Regions from separate parts of the Enhydrobacter sp. genome, predicted to be linked through region 2. Evidence: predicted binding sites of a transcription regulator. Region 2 holds the regulator's gene; the other holds the start of a gene.
What was found. The regulator HrcA, encoded in region 2, represses chaperone genes, less so after heat shock. The targets are predictions, from matches to a motif close to GTTAGCACTCNCNNNNNGNGAGTGCTAAC.
Positions count from the first base shown of each region.

Region 1: groES (co-chaperone GroES) is a predicted target of HrcA. The motif match lies at 6,239-6,267, and genes of this name have one in related genera.

Region 1 is NZ_CP126889.1:2,657,357-2,665,641, forward strand. Features, by position in the region: gene OJF58_RS13345 (cation diffusion facilitator family transporter) at 1-876, opposite strand, end outside; gene OJF58_RS13350 (CHRD domain-containing protein) at 1,093-1,530, shown strand; gene OJF58_RS13355 (GNAT family N-acetyltransferase) at 1,561-1,962, opposite strand; gene OJF58_RS13360 (alpha/beta fold hydrolase) at 1,959-2,657, opposite strand; gene OJF58_RS13365 (cytochrome P450) at 2,800-4,005, shown strand; gene OJF58_RS13370 (glutathione S-transferase C-terminal domain-containing protein) at 4,120-4,746, shown strand; gene OJF58_RS13375 (nitronate monooxygenase) at 4,826-5,791, shown strand; gene OJF58_RS13380 (hypothetical protein) at 5,783-6,049, opposite strand; gene groES (co-chaperone GroES) at 6,331-6,645, shown strand; gene groL (chaperonin GroEL) at 6,699-8,285, shown strand, end outside.
Region 2 is NZ_CP126889.1:1,951,794-1,960,078, forward strand. Features, by position in the region: gene OJF58_RS09840 (neutral zinc metallopeptidase) at 1-524, shown strand, start outside; gene OJF58_RS09845 (fumarylacetoacetate hydrolase family protein) at 566-1,267, opposite strand; gene OJF58_RS09850 (L,D-transpeptidase family protein) at 1,322-1,945, shown strand; gene OJF58_RS09855 (DHA2 family efflux MFS transporter permease subunit) at 1,958-3,418, opposite strand; gene OJF58_RS09860 (hypothetical protein) at 3,726-4,025, shown strand; gene OJF58_RS09865 (hypothetical protein) at 4,041-4,166, opposite strand; gene hrcA (heat-inducible transcriptional repressor HrcA) at 4,209-5,312, opposite strand; gene rph (ribonuclease PH) at 5,413-6,132, shown strand; gene rdgB (RdgB/HAM1 family non-canonical purine NTP pyrophosphatase) at 6,132-6,746, shown strand; gene hemW (radical SAM family heme chaperone HemW) at 6,844-8,010, shown strand; gene OJF58_RS09890 (transporter substrate-binding domain-containing protein) at 8,007-8,285, shown strand, end outside.

The DNA.
Region 1 (8,285 bases), 710 kb from region 2:
CTGGATGGTGCTGTGCGCGATGCCGAACCGCTCCGAGAGCTCGCGGGCGGACCGGCCCAGCAGCCCGTCGTCGACCGGGCAGGCCGGCCGGACGAGGTGGGCCGTCAGCGCCACCTCAGTCGTGCTCATGGCCCAGATGTGGAGGTCGTGCACCTCGGCGACCCCGGGAAGGCCTGCAAGATAGGCCTCGATCGCCGGCCGGTCGATATTCTCCGGCACGGCATCGAGGGCGAGATTGAGCGACGACCTGAGAAGCGACCACGTGCCCAGCGTGATCACGATCGCGATCGCGATGCTGACCGCGGGATCGAGCCACAGCCAGCCGGTCGCCATGACCGCGAGCGCGGCGATCACGACGCCGAGCGATACCGCCGCGTCGGCCGCCATGTGCAGGAAGGCGCCGCGGATGTTGATGTCGTTCTTGCCGCCGCGTACGAACATCAGGGCGGTGACGGTGTTGATGACGATGCCGATGGCGGCGACCCAGAGGACCGTGCTCTCGGCCACAGGCTGGGGCTCGCCGAGCCGGCGCACCGCCTCCCATACGATCATGCCGACCGCGACCAGCAGCAGGATCGCATTGGCGAGCGAGGCGAGGATGGAGCTGCGCTTCAGGCCATAGGTGTGGCGCGCCGTCGGCCGTCGCCTGACGAGGGCGGCGGCCCCCCAGGCGAGCAGCAGGCCGAGCACGTCGCTGAGATTGTGGCCGGCGTCGGCCAGCAGCGCCAGCGAGTTGGCGATGAAGCCGTAGGCCGCCTCGACGGCGACGAAGCCGACGTTGAGGGCGACGCCGACGGCGAAGGCGCGGCTGAAGTCCCGCGGCGCGTGGTCGTGCGTGTGGCCATGCTCATGGCCGGCGTGCGAATGATCGTGCATGGCAGTCGGCATCGTTATAGTGTTGCATATAATTGTTCATTTGAACAATCGTTTGAATATATAGGGTTTCGCGAAGGCCGGCAAAGGGCGAGGCTGGAAGCCCGCGGTATTCAATCCTTCGTGATGGTCCCGCGGTAGCCTTCATTCGCCGCCCAAGGTGCTAAACTCCGGGCGGCCTGCTCGGTCGAGATTCTTGGAATTGAGGAGGAGCACCCCATGAGGATCGCTTTACGTTCCAGTGTCGCAAGCCTCGCCGCGGTTGCCTTTCTGGTCGCTGCGCCGGCGGCTTTCGCCGAAATGCAGCACTACACGGCGGAGCTGAAGGGCTCGGCGGAGGTGCCGCCCAACGACAGCAAGGCGACCGGCATGCTCGATGCGACCTATGACACGGCGAGCAAGAAGCTCACTTACACCGCCAGCTACTCCGGCCTGACGGGGCCGGCGACGGCGGCGCATTTCCACGGCCCGGCCGCGGCCACCGCCAATGCGGGCGTCGTCGTGCCGGTGAAGGATGTCCATAGTTCGCCGATGAAAGGAGAGGCGACGCTGACCGATGCGCAGGCCGCCGACCTCCAGGCGGGCAAGTGGTACTTCAACATCCACACGGCGGCCCACCCCGGCGGAGAGATCCGGGGCCAGGCCATGAAGAAGTAGTGTCGCTCCCGAGAGCGAGGGCCGCCGGCGTTACTTCTCGCGGCGATAGAGGAAGCAGTTGTCGGCATGGGGCATCTTGATGCCCTGATAGAAAGTCATGGCCGTCGGGGCGGAGAGAAGCAGGGTCGTCGTCATCGGCCCGCCTGCCTGTGCGCGCGTTTCCTCGATCAGGCGCCGCCCGATGCCCTGGCCCTGGCAGGCCTTGTCGACGGCCAGATCGGAAAGGTAGCAGCAGAAGCAGAAGTCGGTGAGCGAGCGGGCAAAGCCGACCAGCCGGCCGTCCTGGCGCGCCGTCACGATCAGATTGGCATGGGCCAGCATGCGCTCCACCCGGCCACGATCCTCGATGGGCCGATCGAGGCCGGACTTGTTCACGATATCGATATACTCGTCGGCGCCGAGGTAATCCTCGCGGGCATACGCTGTCGTCATGTGCTGAGCCACCTCCTGAGGGCATCCGTCACTTCGTCGGGCTTCTCGAGCGGGGACATGTGCCCGCATTCCTCGATCACAACCAGACGGGCGTTGGCGATGTCCGCCGCCATTTCCTGCGCGCGCGAAAGCGGCGTGGGCTGGTCCTGTCGTCCGACGATCACGACGGTAGGGACGTCGATCCCGACCAGCAGCGGCCGGCTGTCCGGCCGCGCCATGATGGCTTTCTGCTCACGCACGAAGCCTTCGGCGCCGACTTCCTGCGCCATGTCGAGGACGGGCTGGACCACGGTTGTATCCTTGAGGCGGGCCGGATGAACAAGGGTGGGGAGGAGCGCGGGCTGCACACCATGGAAGCGGCCGATGCGCGCCTGCTCGATGAAGCCGCGGCGCCGCGCGGTGGTTTCCGGCGCATCGGGCGTGGCCTGGGTGTCGATCAGGGCCAGCCGCTCCACGCGCCGGGGCGCGCGGCGCAGGATCTCGAAGGCGACGTAGCCGCCCATCGAGAAGCCGCCGAGCGCGAAGGTCGAGGGCGCGACCGCGAGCGCGGCTTCGGCCATCGCGCCGAGTGAATCGTGCGGGTAGAGCTCCGGCACCACGATATCGGCCACGTCGCCGAGCGCGGCGATCTGATGCTCGAAGAGACGACGTGTGTTCAGGAGCCCCGGCAACAGGACGAGAGTGGTTCGCGACATCCTTTGATCCGTCTTCGGCCGAGGGCGCTATGGTGAGCGAAATGCCATGCAGCCGGCGAGTGCGCAAGGCGGGACGAGATTCCCTCGTCGCGGCCCGGGAAAAGGACTTGACTCTCGGTCGGCGCGAAGGCGCGCTTGCCGCATGAGCGATCACATCGATGTCGGCGATCCGGCGCTCTATCGGGAGGATCGCTGGCGGCCGCACTTTGCGCGCCTGCGGCGCGAGGATCCGGTCCACTATCATCCCGAAAGCCCGTATGGGCCTTACTGGTCGGTCACGCGCTATGCCGACATCATGAAGGTCGAGCTCGACCATCGCACCTATTCGTCGGCTTCCGCCCTGGGGGGAATCCAGATCCAGGATCAGCTGCAAGGCGAGGAGCTGCCGAACTTCATCCGCATGGATCCGCCCCGCCACACCGCGCAGCGCAAGACCGTGGCGCCGATCGTGGCGCCATCCAACCTCGCCAATATGGAAGGCTTGATCCGCGAGCGCACCGCGCGCGTGCTCGACGGCCTGCCGCGCGGCGAAGTGTTCGACTGGGTCGATCTCGTCTCGACCGAGCTCACGGCGATGATGCTGGCGACCTTGTTCGACTTTCCCCAAGCCGACCGGCGCAAGCTCACCCACTGGTCCGATGTCGCGATCGCCAACGTCAAGGCGCCGGATGCCGTGGTGAGGAGCGAGGCGGAGCGCATGGCCGAGCTGCGCCGCATGGCCGATACCATGGCGGCCCTCTGGAAGGAGCGCGCCGCCCAGCCGCCCAGGTTCGACTTGATCTCGATGATGGCGCACGCCGAAGCGACGCAGAACATGCCGCTCAACGAGTTCATCGGCACCTTCGCGCTCCTGATCGTCGGCGGCAACGACACGACGCGCAATTCCATGAGCGGCGGCCTGATGGCGCTTGGCGATCATCCGGACGAATACGCCAAGGTGCGCGCCGACCGCAGCCTGATCCCGAATCTGGTCTCGGAGATCATCCGCCACCACACGCCGGTCATCCATATGCGCCGCACCGCGACGACCGACACCGAGCTCGCCGGCAAGACCATCCGCAAGGGCGACAAGGTCGTGATGTGGTACGTGTCAGGCAATCGCGACGAGACGGCGATCGAGGAGCCGGAGCGTCTCGACGTCAACCGACCCAAGGTGCGCCAGCACCTGTCGTTCGGCGCCGGCATCCATCGCTGCGTCGGCGATCGCCTGGCCGAGATGCAGTTGCGCATCCTGTGGGAGGAGATCCTGGCGCGCGATCTGCAGATCGAGATCGTGGGTCCGCCGGTGCGGCTCTATTCCAACTTCATTCGCGGCATTCGCGCGCTGCCCGTGATGCTGCGGCACTGATCACCTCCAAGAAACCGCGCCGCCAGTGCTGGCTTTGTCGGGCCGCGATCCTTGATGGAGATCGACGGAGCCACTAGCGTGGCCGATCGCTGAGACCATCCAAGGGAGTGAGCAATGAAGCTCTATTACATGCCAGGCGCCTGTTCGATCGGCATCCATGTGCTGCTGGAGGAGATCGGCAAGCCGTACGATCTGCAGAAGATCGACGGCGCCAAGCAGGAGCAGTACGGGCCGGACTTCGTGAAGATCAACCCCAAGTCGAAGGTGCCGACCCTGGTGCGCGACGATGGCTCGGTGCTGACCGAATTTCCCGCCATCGCCACCTGGCTTGCCCGCAAGAATCCGGACAAGAGCCTGCTGCCCAGCGATGCCGACGCCGAGGCGCGGGCGTTCGAGGCGATGGACTATGTCGTCTCGACCATGCACATGCAGGGCTTCTCGCGCATGTTCCGGCCGGCCAACTACGCTCCGACCGAGGCCGACCACGACAAGGTCAAGGCGCGCGGCAAGGAGATCATGGAGAAGGGCCTCGCCATCATGGACAAGGCGCTCGAGGGCAAGGAGTACGTTGCCGGCAAGTTCTCGATCGCCGATGCGGCGCTGTTCTACATCGAGTTCTGGGCGGCGGCGCGCATGAAGATGACGCTGCCCAAGAACTGCGCCGCCCACTATGAGCGCATGAAGGCCCGGCCCGCCGTGAAGCGCGTGCTGGAGCAGGAAGGCCTGGCGCAGGCGGCATAGGAGTCAGGGGAGCGCGCCACTCCAGCGGCGCATCTGCTCAACGATGAGCGCGACTGGAGTGGCGCGCACCCATGACGTCATGTCTCTTCCCGCTGCTCTGAAGTCCCGCCTCCGGTTGCCGCTGATCGCGGCACCGATGTTCCTCGTCTCGGGCCCGGCCCTGGTGAAGGCGGCGTGCCGCAGCGGCGTGATCGGTGCATTCCCGACCGCCAACTGCCGGACGGCCGACGAGCTCGACCGCTGGCTTGCCGACATGAACGACGACCAACGGCGCGCCGCCGACGAGACCGGGCGCGCACCGGCGCCGATCTGCCCCAACCTGATCGTCCATCGTTCCAATCCGCGGGTGGCCGAGGATCTGGCGTCGGTGCTGCGGGCGAAGGCGGAGATCGTGATCACGAGCGTGGGCTCGCCCGAGCCGGTGATGAAGCCGCTGAAGGACGCGGGCTCCCTGGTGCTGGCCGACGTGGCGTCGGTGCGCCATGCCGAGAAGGCCGTGGCGGCGGGCGTCGACGGCCTCGTGCTGCTCACCGCCGGCGCAGGCGGTCAGACGGGCTGGGTCAATCCCTTCGCCTTCGTGCGCGCGGTCCGCGCCTTCTGGGACGGCATCGTGGTGATGGCTGGCGGCATGTCGGACGGGCACGCGGTGGCTGCGGCCCGAACCTTGGGATGCGATCTCGCCTACATGGGCACGAAGTTCATCGCCACGCGCGAGAGCCTGGCCAAGGACGAATACAAGGCGATGCTGGTGGCGAGCCGCCTCGACGATGTCCTGCTGACCCGCGCCTTCACCGGCCTCGAGACCAACATGCTCAGGCCGTCGATCGCGGCGGCCGGTCTCGATCCCGATCAGCTGCCGGCCCGCGGCGCGATCGACATCGCCCGGGACATCAACGCCGCCGAGCGCGACAAACCCCAGGCCCGGCGCTGGAAGGACGTCTGGAGCGCCGGTCACTCCGTGTCGGGTATCGCGGATATTCCCTCGGTAGCCGAACTCGTCGAGAGAACCGCCCGCGAATACGCCGTCGCCCGACCCTCAGTGTAGATGGTACAAGCCGTTGGCGAAGCCGAACTCCGCGGGCTTGATGAGTTGCGCGCTGGCGACCCGCACGCGGTGCAGCCTGCCTTCCAGGTTTCGCTCCCAGAAATCGAGGAATTTGGTCAAATTGGGAAAACGAGGGGCAAGATCGAGATTCTGCCAGATATAGCTTTGCAGGACGTGCCGGTGGTCCGGCATCCAATAGAGAATTTCAGCAGTTGTGATCCGGTAGTCGACGAGCTGAGCAACAAAAGAACGATCCATCGATCACTCCTTGACGCGGCACTCCGCCGGGAATAGTCACGCACCCTCAACGAGATTCCAATAAAATTCGTTCCGCATCAAAGGCTTGGCAGCAATCTCGGTCGGTTGCTGCTACTGCGAGATGACTTGATGCAACTTTTTGTCCCTCGCCTTGACTCGCCCCGGGCACGACCTTAAATGCCGTACGCCTTTGGCACTCCTCGATGGCGAGTGCTGACAGGCCCGAAATCGCGGCCAGTCCCGGCCGTGCAGGCGAAACCAGGGTTTATGGAGGCAGCAGCATGAAGTTCCGTCCGCTTCACGATCGCGTCGTGGTCAAGCGCGTCGCGGAAGAAGAGAAGACCAAGGGCGGCATCATCATTCCGGACACGGCCAAGGAAAAGCCGATGGAGGGCGAGATCATCGCCGTCGGTCCGGGCGCCCGCGACGAGAAGGGCACGCTTGTCCCGCTCGACGTCAAGGCCGGTGACCGCATCCTGTTCGGCAAGTGGTCCGGCACCGAGATCAAGCTCGACGGCGTCGAGTATCTGATCATGAAGGAGAGCGACATCATGGGAATCCTCGAGGGTTCCGCCGCGGTCAAGAAGGCCGCCTGATCGCTTTCCCATCCACCAAGACATCAACACATCCATCCAAGAGGGATTGAACAATGGCAGCCAAGGAAGTCCGCTTTAGCGGCGATGCCCGCCAGCGCATGCTGCGCGGCGTCGACATTCTCGCCGACGCGGTCAAGGTGACGCTGGGCCCGAAGGGCCGCAACGTCGTGCTCGACAAGAGCTTCGGCGCGCCGCGCATCACCAAGGACGGCGTGACCGTCGCCAAGGAAGTCGAGCTCGCCGACAAGTTCGAGAACATGGGCGCCCAGATGGTGCGCGAAGTGGCCTCGAAGACCAACGACACCGCCGGCGACGGCACGACCACGGCGACCGTGCTGGCGGCGGCGATCGTGCGCGAGGGCGTGAAGTCGGTCGCGGCCGGCATGAACCCGATGGACCTCAAGCGCGGCATCGACATCGCGGTCGATGCGGCCGTCGAGGAGATCAAGAGCCGTGCCAAGAAGATCACCGGCTCCGACGAGGTCGCGCAGGTCGGCACCATCTCGGCCAACGGCGACAAGTCGATCGGCAAGATGATCGCCGAGGCGATGAAGAAGGTCGGCAACGAGGGCGTGATCACGGTCGAGGAGGCCAAGAGCCTCGAGACCGAGCTTGATGTCGTCGAGGGCATGCAGTTCGATCGCGGCTATCTCTCGCCGTACTTCATCACCAACGCCGACAAGATGATCGCCGAGCTCGACAGCCCGTACATCCTGCTGTTCGAGAAGAAGCTCTCGGGCCTGCAGGCGATGCTGCCGGTCCTCGAGGCGGTCGTGCAGTCGGGCAAGCCGCTGCTGATCGTGGCCGAGGACGTCGAGGGCGAAGCGCTCGCGACCCTGGTCGTGAACAAGCTGCGCGGCGGCCTCAAGATCGCCGCCGTCAAGGCGCCGGGCTTCGGTGACCGCCGCAAGGCGATGCTCGAGGACATGGCGATCCTGACCGGCGGTCAGCTGATCTCCGAGGATCTCGGCATCAAGCTCGAGAACGTCACGCTCGACATGCTCGGCAAGGCCAAGAAGGTCATCGTCGAGAAGGAGAACACCACGATCGTCGACGGCGCCGGCAAGAAGAGCGACCTCGAGGCGCGCTGCGGCCAGATCCGTCAGCAGATCGAGGAGACCACGTCGGACTACGATCGCGAGAAGCTCCAGGAGCGCCTGGCCAAGCTCGCGGGCGGTGTCGCGATCATCAAGGTCGGCGGCGCGACCGAGGTCGAAGTCAAGGAGAAGAAGGACCGCGTCGACGACGCCATGCATGCCACCAAGGCGGCCGTGGAAGAGGGCATCGTCGCCGGCGGCGGCGCGGCTCTGCTCTACGCGATCCGCGCGCTCGACAAGCTGCGTGCCGGCAACGACGACCAGAGGGTCGGCGTCGAGATCGTGCGCCGCGCGCTGCAGGCGCCGGTCCGCCAGATCGCCGAGAATGCCGGCTTCGACGGCGCGGTGGTGGCGGGCAAGATGCTCGACCAGAAGGACGCCAACTTCGGCTTCGACGCCCAGAAGGGCGACTACACCGACATGGTGAAAGCTGGCATCATCGATCCAGTCAAGGTCGTGCGTACCGCGTTGCAGGACGCCGCCTCGGTGGCCGGCCTGCTGGTGACGACCGAAGCCATGATCGCCGAGAAGCCGGAGAAGAAG
Region 2 (8,285 bases):
GCACCGCCTGCGGCATGGGCCAGTCGGCGATGGGACCCTTCTACTGCCCGCCCGACCAGCGCGTGTATCTCGACCTCGGCTTCTTCGACGAGCTGGCGCGCCGCTTCAACGCGCCCGGCTATTTTCCGCAGGCCTATGTGATCGCCCACGAGATCGGCCATCACGTGCAGAACCTGCTCGGCATCACCGGCAAGGTGGACGAGCTGCGCCAGCGGATGAGCCGGCGCGACGCCAATGCCATGTCGGTGCGCGTCGAGCTGCAGGCCGACTGCCTGGCCGGCGTGTGGGCCAATCACGCCAACGAGGAGCGCGGCGGCAAGATGATCGACGACAAGGACGTCGAGCAGGCGCTGGCGGCGGCGACCGCGATCGGCGACGACCGCCTGCAGCGGCAAACGCAGGGCAAGGTCGTGCCCGACAGCTTCACGCACGGCACCTCGGCCCAGCGTGTGCGCTGGTTCAAGCGAGGTCTCGATACGGGCGACATCAACCGCTGCGACACGTTCCGCGCGCAGCAGCTCTAGGGCATGGCGGTGCCGCCTGGCTGCTGTCCCGGCGATAGTCGCTACACCAGCGTGCAGGTCACCGTGCCGCAACCGTCGACGAAGCCTGCGAGCGTGTCGCCCTTCACGACGGCCGCGACGCCGTCGGGCGTGCCGCTGTAGATCAGGTCGCCGGCAGCGAGCGTCACGAGACCGGACAGATAGGAGATCGTCTCCGGCACGCTCCAGATCAGCGCATTGAGGTCCGACTTCTGGCGAGTCTTGCCGTTCACATCGAGCTGGATCGTGCCCTTGGCGGGATGGCCGATCTGCGTCGCCGGATAGATCTCGCCCATCGGCGCCGACTGGTCGAAGCCCTTGCCCATGTCCCACGGGCGCCCCATGTCCTTGGCCTGGTTCTGCAGGTCGCGGCGGGTCATGTCGAGGCCGCAGGCATAGCCGAAGACATGGTCGAGCGCCTTGCCGACCGGGATGTCCGCACCGCCCGATTTCATCGCCACCACCAGCTCCATCTCGTGGTGGAGGTTCTTGGTGGCCGGTGGATAGGCGACCTTGGCCGGCTTCTTCGGATCGGCGCAGATCACGATTGCGTCGGCGGGCTTGGTGAAGAAGAAGGGCGGCTCGCGGTCGGGGTCGTGGCCCATCTCGCGGGCATGGGCGGCGTAGTTGCGTCCGACGCAGAAGATGCGCCGTACGGGAAACTGGTCCTGGGTGCCGTGAACCGGAATGCCGACGGTGGCGGGCGGCGCAAGAACGTAAGCCATCTCTCTTTCTCCCTCGAAGGGGTGCCTTTATGAAGGCGGCAGGAGCCCGATTCAATGTCCGACCCTGATGATTCGAGCGATGCGCTGGTCGTCCAGGCCGATTCGGCCGATTCGGCGCTGGGCTGGGCATCGCTGGGCGAGCGGCGGTGGCGCTGCGTGCTGGGCGCGGGCGGCGTGCGCGAGGACAAGGTCGAAGGTGATGCGGCGACGCCCGCGGGTACGTATCCGCTGCGCCGGATCTATTTCCGCAACGACCGGCTGGTCCTGCCGAAGGTCCGCCTGCCGGCCCGGCCGATCACCGAGCACGACGGCTGGTGCGACGACCCGCGCTCGCCTGCCTACAACCGGCTGGTCCACGTTCCCAACGAATGGAGCCACGAGCGGATGTGGCGCGAGGACGGGCTGTACGATCTGGTGGTCGTGGTCGGCTACAACGACGACCCGCCCGAAGGCGAATGGGGCAGCGCCATCTTCCTCCATATCGCACGGCAGGATATGAGCCCGACCCGCGGCTGCATCGCCTTCGCCCGTGACGATCTTCTGGAGCTGGTGACGCTCATCGGCCCCGAGACGCACCTCGACGTGCACTCCCTGCCCAAGGCCGAGATCGCCCCGCCGCCGTCGGACGACGATGACGACATGAAGCAGTTCGAGGACTTCGACGAGCGGGACTGGTGAAGCCGCTGACCCTCAGAGGGCTGCTGCCGCGTCCTGGGCACCCTGAGCCCGTTGCGCGCCAGCAGTCGCTCTCGCACGCAGGAAGACCGCACTGATCGCCGCCAGCGCGGCGAACACGGCGCCGACCATGAACGCCAGGTGGTAGCCGCCGGCGAGCGCGGCCTGTGGCGCCGCGCCGGTCGCCGCCAACGCATCGCTGCGCGCGGCCGCGAGACTCGCCAGCACCGCGAGGCCCAACGCGCCGCCCATCATGAAGGCGGTGTTGACCACGCCCGAGGCCAGGCCGGACTCGCTCGGATCCACGTCGTCCATCGCAGCCAGCAGTAGCGGGTTAAAGGCGATTCCCCCGCCCAGGCCCAGAAGCAGCATGCCCGGCAGCACATCGAGCGCGAAATCGCCATCCATCGGGGCGCGCGCGAACAGCGCCAGCCCCACGGTGGCCGTCAGCAGCCCCGCAACCAGCGGGCGACGGATGCCGAAGCGCATCACGATCTTGGCCGACAGGCCGAGCGAGAAGGCGGCCATGATCAGGTTGGCCGGCAGGAAGCCCAGGCCCACTTGCATCGGCGAGTAGCCCAGCACCAGCTGCATGTAGAGTGCCGAGATGAAGAACCAGGCGAACATCGCCGCCGCCCACAGCACGCCCACCACGTTGGCGACGGCCACGTTGCGCAGGCGGAACAGGGACAGCCGCATCAGCGGGTGCTTCACGCGCGACTCGATGAGGAGGAAGGCCACCACCAGCACCGCAGCGGCAATCAGCAGGCCGAGCGTCCGCGCCGACAGCCAGCCGGCCTCGTTGCCGTGTACTACCGCGTACACCGCCAACATCAGCGCGAGCGTCACCGTCACCGCGCCGGCCACGTCCAGGCTCTCGCCGCGCGTCTGGTTGCGCGCAGCCGGCAGCAGCACCAGGCACAGTCCGTAGACCACGACGCCGATCGGCAGGTTGACCAGGAAGATCCAGTGCCAACTCAGCGTGCCGGTCAGCAGCCCGCCCAGCAGCACGCCGATGCTGCCGCCGCCGGCGCAAACGAAGCCGTACACGCCCATCGCCTTGGCACGTTCGGCGGGCTCGGTGAAGAGGTTCATGATCAGCGACAGCGACACCGCCGACACCACCGCGCCGCCCAGCCCCTGAACGGCGCGCGCGGCTACCAGCAGTGCCTGCGTGGTGGCCACGCCGCAGGCCAGCGAGGCGAACGTGAACAGCGTCAGGCCAATCAGGAACAGCCGGCGGTGGCCGTACAGGTCGCCCAGCCGCCCGCCCAACAACAGCAAGCCGCTGAAGGTCAGCATGTAGGCATTGACCACCCAAACCAGCGAGGTCTCGGTGAAGCCCAGGTCGGTGCGGATGGAGGGCAGTGCGACATTCACGATGGTCGTGTCCAGCACGATCATCAGAACGCCCAGGCACAGCACCATCAGCGCCAGCCAGCGCTTGCGGTGATCCAACGAGGTTGCGCGGTTCATCGGGGTGCTTCCGGTCAGAGGGGAAGAGGCGTCCGCTCGAGCGAGGGGCGGCCGGCGCCAGGCCGACAAAAAAGGGACGCCCGATTTCTCGGACATCCCACGATCGCGACGACATTAGGCGAAAAGAAGCAGTCCGGCAACGGCAGGTGTGTCTCTATCCATGAGATCCCCTTCGCGCCTGATAGAGGACAATGATGATCGCCTGCGTTTGCGCGTGTCAGCCAGTCGGCTTGCGCCCGAAGCGGGCTGCGGCCCCGCTGCAGGGTCTCGGCCGGCGCGTTGCCGTCTTCGGGATCGAGCACGCGCCGTGATCGCCAGCGCAGCGCGCTACAGCAATGCGAAAGGCGTACCGGGCGTGCCGGGATATCCCCTCTTGGCGGTCCTCGATCGGCTGACGGCGGCGGTCAAATCGGAGCCTTGCCGGAGGATCCGGCACGAGCGCCGCCAAGGCAAATGGCTCGACGACAGGACGCTCCAGCTCGAGCTGGAGATGCTGGGCAACGACGACGCCAGCATCGCCACCTTCATTTTCGACGGCAAGACCGTCAGTGGCCGGATCGAGACGCTCGTCGGCTTCACCGCCGGCTTCAGGAGTGAAGCGGAATGAGAATGCTGTCGTTCACTACCGGCCATCCCGCTTCTTGTTCGAGGCCTTCCGCTCACGATCTTCTCTGGCGTGGGAACGATAGCCGCGCCACGCCAGCACCAATGCCATAAGCATTGCGATCATCCCGAAGACGAAGGTCATCGGGTCGCTCTCGGACACAATAAAGTTCATCGATTGGGCTTTTCACCCCACCATGCGTCCGATGGTGCGGGCGGTATAGTCGACCAGCGGGATGATGCGCGCGTAGTTGAGCCGCGTCGGGCCGATGACGCCGATCGCGCCCAGGATGCGCTCCTGCGAATCGCGGAACGGCGCGACCACCATCGAGCAGCCGGTGTTGGCGAACATGGGATTGTCGGCGCCGATGAAGATCTGCACGCCGGCGGCGCTGTCGGCGAGCTCGAGCAGCCGGGCAAAGCTCTCGCCGCGTTCGAGCGCATCGAACAGCGCGCGCACGCGTTCGAGATCGGCGATCGCGGTGATGTCCTCGAGGAGACGCGCCTGGCCGCGCACGATCAGCGCGCCGCCCGGCTCGCCGGCCCAGGTCGCCAGCCCCGACTCGATGACCCGCGCCGTGATCTCGTTCAGCTCGGCGCGCTTCAGCTTGAGGTCGTCCAGGATCAGCCGGCGTGCCTCCTCGAAAGTCCGGCCGCTCAGCCGCGCGTTGAGATAGTTGCTGGCCTCGGCCAGCGCCGACCCCGGCATGCCGGGCGGCGTGTCGATCAGACGGTTCTCGACCTGACCCGATTGGGTCACGGTGACCACAAGCGCGCGGCCGGGACCGAGATTGACGAACTCGATGTGCTTCAGCGGCTGTTCGGTCTTGGGTGCCATGACGATGCTGGCGCAGCGCGACAGGCCCGACAGCAGCGTCGTTGCCTGCTCGAGCGCCTCGTTCATGCTGCGGCCTACCGCGGCGCAGCGCGCCTCGATGCTTTCGCGCTCCTCCTCGGAGAGGTTGCCGACCTCCAGCAGGCCATTCACGAACAGGCGCAGGCCGGCGTCGGTCGGCAGCCGTCCGGCGGAGGTGTGCGGCGCGTAGAGCAGGCCGAGGTCCTGCAGGTCGGCCATGATGTTGCGGATGGTGGCGGGCGACAGGGTCTCGGTGATCTTGCGCGTAAGCGCGCGCGAACCCACCGGCTCACCAGTCTCGACGTAGCTTTCGACCACGAGACGCAGCACCTCGCGTGCGCGCTCGTTCAGCTCGGCGACCGTGGTGGCCTGACGTTGGACCGGCAGGGCGTCGGCGAGGACGCCGCCCGGCAGACCGAGACGGTGAATAGCCATGTGAAAAATGTAGGTAGGGCGGCGGATTCGGTCAACGTAGACGGCTTGTCGCCCGCGCCGGCTTTGGCCATAAGCCCTGTCCATCCCAAGGAGATAGTGCATGCGCCCTTCCGGCCGCGCCCCCGATCAGCTTCGCAAGATTTCCCTCGAACCCGGTTTCTCTCGACATGCCGAAGGGTCTTGCCTGGTGAAGTTCGGCGACACCCATGTCCTCTGCACCGCCTCGGTCGACGACAAGGTGCCGCCCTGGATGCGCAACACCGCACGCGGCTGGGTGACCGCCGAATACGGCATGCTGCCGCGCTCGACCCACACCCGCACCGATCGCGAGGCCGCGCGCGGGCGGCAGTCGGGCCGCACCCAGGAGATCCAGCGCCTGATCGGCCGCTCGCTGCGCGCGGTGGTCAATCTCGGCGCCATGGGGGAGCGTCAGATCAACATCGATTGCGATGTATTGCAGGCCGACGGCGGCACGCGCACGGCCAGCATCACCGGCTCGTGGGTGGCGCTCCATTTCGCCTTCGATTGGCTGGTCAAGCAGGGCAAGCTCGCGGCCAATCCGATCACCGGACAGGTTGCGGCAGTGTCGTGCGGTCTGTGGCAGGGCGCCCCCGTGCTCGATCTCGACTACGTCGAGGATTCCAAGGCGGAGGCCGATGCCAACTTCGTGTTGACCGGCAGCGGCGGCATCGTCGAGGTACAGGGCACCGCCGAGCAGGAACCGTTCAGCGAAGCGCAGTTCCACGAGCTGCTGGCACTCGCCAAGAAGGGCATCGGCGAGTTGACGGCGCTGCAGCGGCTGGCGATCGGGAAGTCCTGATGGCGCGCCATTTCTCGCTGCCCAAGCTGGTCGTAGCCACTCACAACCGGGGCAAGGCCGGCGAGATCCGCGCCATGCTGCGCCCGTTCGGCGTCGAGATCGTGTCCGCCGCAGAGCTCGGCCTGGCAGCGCCGCCGGAGACCGGCGCCACCTTCGAGGAAAACGCGACGTTGAAGGCGCTGGCGGCGACCCGGGCCATTGGCCTGCCGGCGCTCGCCGACGATTCGGGCCTCAGCGTTCACGCCTTGGGCGGCGAGCCCGGTATCCACACGGCGGACTGGGAGGGCCCCGCGCGCGATGCCATGGTCGGCATGCGGCGCATCCAGGACGAGTTCGCCAAGCGCCGCGTGCCCGACACGGATACGGCGCGCACGGCGACCTTCCATTGCGTGCTGGCGCTCGCCTGGCCCGACGAGCACGTCGAGCTGGTGCATGGCACGCTCGACGGCCGCATCGTCTGGCCGCCGCGCGGTCTCGGCGGCCATGGCTACGATCCCTGCTTCCAGCCGACCGGCCTGAACCGCACGACCGCGCAGATGACGGATGAGGAAAAGAACGCCATCAGCCACCGCGGCCGCGCCTTCCGCATGCTGGTCGAGGCGTGCTTCAGATGACGACGCCTGAAAGGAACTGTCTCATCCCGAGCGAAGCGAAGGGATCCTTCATGGCGCCAATTGAAGAATCCTCGCTGGGCACGGATGTGCGACGACAATGACCTCATGCGGTAATCCATCGCCCCTGGGCGTCTATGTGCACTGGCCATTCTGCAAGTCGAAGTGCCCCTACTGCGACTTCAACAGCCATGTGCGCGAGGGCGTCGAACAGGCACGCTGGCGAAGGGCCCTGCTCAGGGAACTCGAGCATGCCGCGCGCGAGGCGCCGGAACGACAGGTACAGACGATGTTCTTCGGCGGCGGCACGCCGTCCTTGATGGAGCCGCAGACCGTGGCGGCGCTGATCGCCCGCACGCGCGAGCTGTGGGACACCGCCGCCGATATCGAGATCACGCTGGAAGCCAACCCTACCTCGGTCGAGGCGAGCAACTTCGCGGCGCTGGCGCAAGCCGGCGTCAATCGAGTGTCGCTCGGCTTGCAGGCGCTCGATGCCGATGCGCTTCGCTTTCTCGGACGCCAGCATTCGGTAGATGAAGCCATCGCCGCGCTGGATGTCGCGCGCCGCCATTTCGGCCGCTACTCGTTCGACCTCATCTATGCCCGTCCTGGCCAGACGCCGCAGTCGTGGGCGGACGAACTCGACCGCGCACTCGTGCTCGCCGGCGAGCACCTGTCGCTCTACCAGCTCACCATCGAGCGCGGCACGCGCTTCTTCACCGATCGTGCGCGCGGACTCTTCACGCTGCCGGCCGAGGAAGAGGCCGCGCAGATGTTCGAGCATACCCAGGCGCGGCTCGCCGCAGCCGGGCTGCCGGCCTACGAGATCTCCAACCATGCGCGGCCGGGCGCCGCATGCCGTCACAACCTGATCTATTGGCAGTATCGCGACTATGTCGGCGTCGGACCCGGTGCTCACGGCCGCGTCGCCACCGGCGATGCCAAGCGCGCCACGCGGCGGACCAGCGGACCGGAAGCCTGGCTGGAGGCCGTCGAGCGCGCGGGCCATGGGACCGCCGAAACGGCCGACGTCCGGGGACGCGACCGCGTGGAGGAGGCTTTGATGATGGGCTTGCGGCTCAGCGACGGCATCGACCGCGAGGTCTTCGCCGTCGTCGCCGGCTTGGATCCGGTCGAGGCGCTGGGCGAGACCCGTCTCGCGGCGCTGGTCGAAGCCGGCTTCCTCGAGATCGACGCGGCGCGCTTCAGGGCAACGGCGGCGGGACGGCAGCGGCTGAACGCGCTGTTGGAGCGGTTGTTCGCATGATGGGGCGCTGGCTTGCCTTTCTCGCGCTGATGATGGCGGCGCCAGCCGCTCTCGCGCAGGCCCATAAGCCAGCGGCCAAGCCCAATCCGACCCCTGCGGCGAAGCCCGCGGTCAAGTCACCCTTTCCGGCGCCTGCTTTCAAGATCACGGTTGCGACCTGGGGCAAATATCCGCCCTTCAACTATCTCGACCGCAAGGGCCTGCCGGCCGGCTTCGAGATGGATCTCGCGCAGGAAGCATGTGAGCGCATGAAAGCGGAGTGTGCGTTCGTCGCC